One region of the Paenibacillus sp. FSL R5-0928 genome, then DNA from elsewhere that is predicted to be linked to it. Evidence: riboswitches for the same ligand, from Rfam matches in the RefSeq annotation. Region 1 holds a riboswitch; the other holds the start of a gene.

Evidence for each region. Region 1 has a riboswitch for S-adenosylmethionine ahead of metA (homoserine O-succinyltransferase). Riboswitches for the same ligand answer to the same signal wherever they lie in the genome.
Region 2: linked by a shared signal. The riboswitch ahead of MKZ16_RS27340 (methionine ABC transporter ATP-binding protein) and the one ahead of metA (homoserine O-succinyltransferase) in region 1 are both predicted to bind S-adenosylmethionine.

The regions. Positions count from the first base shown of each region.
Region 1 covers NZ_CP150225.1:2,006,734-2,009,875, forward strand. The annotation lists gene corA (magnesium/cobalt transporter CorA) at 1-753, opposite strand, end outside; SAM riboswitch class I at 1,151-1,280, shown strand; gene metA (homoserine O-succinyltransferase) at 1,396-2,316, shown strand; gene MKZ16_RS08595 (PLP-dependent transferase) at 2,353-3,142, shown strand, end outside.
Region 2 covers NZ_CP150225.1:6,038,663-6,041,804, forward strand. The annotation lists gene MKZ16_RS27335 (methionine ABC transporter permease) at 1-387, opposite strand, end outside; gene MKZ16_RS27340 (methionine ABC transporter ATP-binding protein) at 387-1,403, opposite strand; SAM riboswitch class I at 1,506-1,641, opposite strand; gene MKZ16_RS27345 (Cthe_2314 family HEPN domain-containing protein) at 1,744-2,478, opposite strand; gene MKZ16_RS27350 (COX15/CtaA family protein) at 2,634-3,142, opposite strand, start outside.

The DNA.
Region 1 (3,142 bases):
CATAATTTCATTGGCGCGGTTGGCGATACTGGATTGGTAGGCCTCACGTAAGTTGCCCATGAGATCGCGGTACGTCTCAAAGGTTTCGGATATTTTAACTGCATTTTCATAAATGTCGCTAAAATACTTCTGCAGCTGATCATCAATCAGACGGAGGTCTTTTTTGTTCAGGGTATTGATAACCTCTTTCTGTGGTCCCAGCATCTTCTTTAACCATAAGATCTCACTTCGCAGACCGATAATCTCACTCAGATGAGATTTCTTGGTATGCATTAAAATATCCTCTTCAAGCTTCTCAATCCGGGCTTCAATTCGGTCACCTACGGAGAAATAATTATCTACGACAAGGTCGATAAGCAGGTAAAGGAATTGGTCTGGTTCGCTAACCTCTTGCTCCCATAACATGGGCTTCAGGATGCGCAGCTCGTGGATCTTTTGTTTCGTTACAGTAATAATATAATGTCTGCCCAAGAATATATTGAGTGCCCGCAGGAAAATTTCCTCATCATCAAAGCGGATGCTGTTTACAACAATAAAGTAATGACTTTCGTATATTTCGATCTTTGGACGTTGATCCTCTTCACTAAGGCAATCCTCAACAGCGAGATCATGCAGGTTGAACAGGGGCTGAAGCAGCTCCAAATCCTCCACATCTGCATCAATCCAATAGAACCCTTCTGTTGGGGGTGTCAATGTTTCATCAATTTCATCAATAGGTGTAAAAACCCCTGCATTCACCAGCCGGATTTTCATCTGATTCCACTCCTTCTATCCCCGGGTCTTCACCAGGGACTGCTAATTAAGCACAGAGAAAAAAATCAGCTTGGCCGGCGTTACAATCAATACAAGAGGCCGAATGACGATTCGAGGGCATGAAGAAGAACTGCTCCCGCCGCCGGCAAGCTGATGATTATCCTGTGTGGTTGCTCATTCTGTACACTTAATTGCGAGCTCGGGTCGCCTTCCATTCTTCTTCTCACCTCTTCTTTTCGTTCAGGTATGAAATACTTGTCTAGTATAACAACGGAGTATGCCTCTTTCAAGCAAATTTATTGTTACTTTAAGGCTACTTCAGCATTGTATGGACTTGACGAAAAGGAGGTTCATGATTTAAAGTAAATTTTAAAGAAATTTAATTGAATACAGCTAAATCTTATCAAGAGCAGGTGGAGGGACTAGCCCTATGAAACCCGGCAACCGGCGTGTGAACGCACGGTGCTAATTCTTGCGGAACTTTGCTGACGACTAAACCCCGTCCAAAAGTTTCTGGCAGATGAGAGAGGCGCATATGACTGTAGATATGACCTTTCTCGTTTTCCGAGAAAGGTCTTTTTATTGTTCAGAAAGCCGCGATGTGACAACATAACCTAAATACAGTTAAGGAGTGGAAAGACAATGCCAATTAAAATTCCCGACAGTTTACCAGCAAAAGAAGTACTATCCGGAGAAAATATTTTTGTGATGGATGAAAGTTTGGCTTTCCATCAGGATATCCGTCCACTAAGGATTGCTATTCTGAATCTCATGCCGACTAAAGAAACGACGGAGACTCAATTGCTGCGTTTAATAGGAAATTCACCGCTGCAAGTTGATGTTACCTTGCTGCATCCACGCTCACATACTTCTAAGAATACTTCTGCTGAGCATTTGAGAAGCTTTTACAAAACTTTTGACGAGATCAGCCACCGCCGTTTGGATGGCCTTATTGTTACAGGAGCACCCGTAGAGCAAATGGAGTTTGAGGAAGTATCCTATTGGGAAGAGCTAAAAGAGATTTTTGAATGGAGCAAGGATAATGTGACCTCGACCATGCATATCTGTTGGGCGGCACAGGCAGGGTTATATCATCATTTTGGTGTTCGCAAAGTGGCATTGCCTGAAAAATGTTTTGGTGTATTCTCCCATACGATTAATCAAAATAACATTAAATTGCTGCGCGGTTTTGACGAGGTATTCCATGTACCGCATTCCCGTCATACCGATGTCTCCCGCGAAGATATTGAGAGCAATCCAGATCTGCAGATTCTGGCAGAATCCGAAGAAGCTGGTATGTATCTAGTAGCTACGACCGACGGCAAACAAATATTTGTGACCGGACATTCCGAGTACGATCCTCTATCCCTGAAATGGGAATATGATCGTGATTTGGAGAGGGGCATGGAGATGGCCTTGCCGAAACACTATTTCCCTAAAGATGATCCAGAACGGACACCTCCTGCAGTGTGGCGTGCACATGCCAACTTATTATTCTCTAATTGGCTCAATTACTATGTATATCAAGAGACACCTTACGATATCGACCCGATTGTTTATTAAGATCAGCGCTACATTATAATTTAGGAGGCATTTATCATGGACGACAAACTTAGGATTGAAAGCAGACTGGCACAAATAGGTTCACAAGAAGATCCGGCTACCGGAGCCATTAATTTTCCTATCTATAATGCTACGGCATTCCGTCACCCGAAGCTTGGGCAGAGCACAGGTTTCGATTATAGCCGTACCAAAAGTCCGACCCGTTCCGTACTGGAGAATGCGGCTGCGGAATTGGAGTCTGGTGATGCAGGTTTTGCCTGTAGCTCTGGGATGGCGGCTATTCAAACCATATTTACCCTGTTTGGGCAAGGCGATCACTTGATCGTTTCGCTGGATCTTTACGGCGGGACCTATCGTTTGTTGGAACGAATTATGTCCAAGTTTGGAATCACTGCTTCCTATGTAGATACGAATGATTTGGATGCGCTTGAGGCTTCCCGTCTTCCAAATACAAAGGCGATATTTATTGAAACGCCAACGAATCCTTTGATGATGGTTACGGATATTGCAGCCGTTGCTACTTGGGCTCGTCATCATGGGCTGCTCACAATTGTAGACAATACACTGCTGACTCCATTTTTCCAGCGTCCTCTGGAATTAGGTGCGGATATTGTAGTCCATAGTGCTACCAAATATTTGGGCGGACACAATGATGTACTTGCTGGTCTTATTGTATCTAAAGGGGCTGAATTATCCGCTGAAATAGCGATTCTACATAACTCTATTGGCGCTGTGCTTGGGCCAACAGACAGTTATCAGCTGATGAGAGGCATGAAGACACTGGCTCTGCGTATGGAACGGCACGAGAGTAATGCACTAGCAATTG
Region 2 (3,142 bases), 3.2 Mb from region 1:
TCCCATACCTTGTGCGGCTTCGATGACTCCGCGGTCTACCTCTCTTAACGACGTCTCTACCAAGCGGGCAAAAAACGGAGCTGCACCAATCACCAGAGGTGGAATCGTACCGAGTACACCAATGGAGGTTCCAACAACGGCTTTGCTGAAAGGAATTAGAGCCACCATCAAAATGATAAAGGGTACGGAACGTAGGATATTTACAAGTAATGATAAGACCGAGTAAGTTACTCTGATTACTATACTATTCGATTTCCCCCATAAATACAATAGAATTCCGAGTGGTAAACCAAGAATAATTGTGAACAATCCGGAAAAAAATATCATTTTTATAGTAGCAACCGTAGCATCCATCATTTCTTGCCAATTTAGATCTGCAAAATTCATTACGAAATCACCTCCACATCAAGGCCTTGAGCAATTAGTCTGGAGATCGTTACAGCAATTGCCTCAGCTGGCCCTTCAAACCGCACAATCATCTGTCCATAAGGCACATCTTTAATCGTTGAGATGGTACCATGTAAGATTGCAAAGCTCACACCCGTATCACGCACGACATCGGATAGTGCCGAGCCGTAAGTTTTTTCTCCGAAAAAAGTAATTTTGACAGCTTGAGAGTTATCCCCGGCAGCAGCATCAAGCGCCACTCGAAGAGGCCCTTCATTCTGTGTCTCACTGCGGATGAAATCGCGTGTAACCTCATGCTGCGGCTTGAGAAATACCTCTGTAACTTTGCCTTGTTCAACAATCCCACCACCATGTATGACCGCGACACGGTCGCAGATGCTCTGGATTACATGCATTTCATGCGTGATCAGCACAATGGTCAAATGGAATCTTTTATTAATATCAAGCAGCAGCTTAAGAATGGAATCCGTTGTCTGGGGATCAAGCGCAGAAGTGGCCTCGTCACACAACAGCACATCAGGGTCACTGGCTAGTGCCCGGGCGATGCCGACCCGCTGCTTTTGTCCTCCAGATAACTGAGAAGGATACTTATCTGTATGTTCTTCAAGCCCAACTAGAGCGAGCAGATCTTTCACTTTTGTATCAATAGCTGTTCTAGATGTACCTGCAAGTCGCAGTGGAAAGGCAATATTATCATACACCGTCGCCGAAGAAAGCAAATTGAAATGTTGAAAAATCATCCCAATCTTGCGCCGCTGTTCCTGTAATTGACCTTGGTTAAGGCTAGTTAGTTCAACACCGTCTACCCAGACCTCACCTTCTGTCGGACGTTCCAACAGATTAATGCAACGGATCAATGTACTTTTCCCCGCTCCAGAGTGGCCGATGACTCCGAATATTTCACCTTTCTCGATGGACAGATTCAATCCAGAAAGCGCTGTTGCCGCATTACTCCCTTTTCCATAAACCTTTGTTATCCCTTTTAGATTAATCAACTCTCGTCGCCCCCCCTTTATATTTCACTTATTCTATACAAAAAAACCTCCAACGATCGATGCAGATCGCAAGAGGCTCTGTGGGTTTATTAAGACAATGCCTTCTCATCTGCCAACGACCGCAACCTGCGCCATTGTAGGAATTAGCACCATGACATTTGTACAACGCTTCCCGCGCTGGATACAAATCGGTTGCCGGGCTTCATCGGGCCTATCCCTCCGCCGCTCTCGATAAGATAAAGTTATGAAATTATATTTTTTCTGAAATCGTACATACTTTAATGCAAGCATAAGTATAGTGAGTTTATCGATTTTTGTCAAAAGGAAATATATTGAACGATTACGATTTTATGCTCTTTGCCTTGCTTATTTCCTTACGCAGCTGTTCATTGCTGTAGCTGAATGCCGCGATTAATGTCTTACAGTTCATTTCGAGCGATTGTTTTAAATCCTCAAGATGGCTATCCAGATCCTCGAGCTGAATTTTGTCATGCAGACCTTGGTGCCGCTGCCACAAATCATCCTGCATTTCAGAATTCATATAATGAATTTCAGCATTTCTGCGCTTGCGTAAATTCTCCAATGGATCGCGGTAGGAGTTCTTGATCTGTTCCAGTTGATCCGCTAATGCAGGATGCACATTCAATAATTGAAGCTGACGCAGCACTGTAAAGTAAGAAAAGTGCGTTTTTAATTTGGATGTTTTGAGATCATAAAAATGATTCAGTACCGTCCCAAGCTTGTCCAGAAGAGAGAAAACCCGGATAAAGCCATCTTTATAAAAATAAACATAACGTGCATAATCGCCCTGTTCCACCGGTGTCATATCATCCATATAACCCGCAATCACTAATTTCCGGTAAAAAGCGGCCGCGAACCAACTTTGCTCCAGTTCATCCAGAGAGGAAATCAGCCCACGTGTCCAAATCTCCAGCTTGCGGTATTCATGGTCATTATCCTCATGGGCACTCATTTCCTTGCGCAGCAATGCTGCAAAAGTGGCCATATTCTCCATCGCATCAGCCAACACACCACTGTTCTTTCGAGGCGGCTCTCCAAGTAATACCCGCAGCATATCCCAGTCCTCCTAAAGTTTTGTTCAGCGTCTGCTTCCATGGACTGCTTCGTACAAAACTCGCGACGTAAGCATCGGCCAATCAGCTCCACGATATACCGATTTCCACTTTATTATTCCGCGGGTGAAGCGCCTCTATCCACGGAGGGAATGTTCTACCAAGGCGGTGGAATCATTGGGTTCGTTACATTTTTTCCAGACACGACACTACCCGCACGATTTAGCTGCCAGACTCTTACACTCATATAACATAAGACACCAAACAAACTGGCAATCAGCAAAATATGAGCCAAAGCGGCAAATATGTACAATCTTTCATTATCTAGGGTGTAAACCACAGCCGCCCCACTAAACACCTGCATCAAGCATAACAGCACTGCAGCTACACCTAGCGCTCTAAGCTCTGGATAATCCTTATGTTTCCAAAATGCTAAATGCCCAAGCAGCGCAGTAAGCATGAATAAGAGCAAAGCCGCAATCCGATGCGTAAAAACAACACCTACACCTCCGGAAAGCTCCGGAACCCATTCTCCATTACAAAGCGGCCAACCCGAACACCCGCCCTGTGAATCCGTATGACTTACAAAGGCTCCAATATACACGACAATATAAGAATAGATGGCAGTAAAACAAGTTAAATTGCGAAAAGCCTTACTTACGGGCT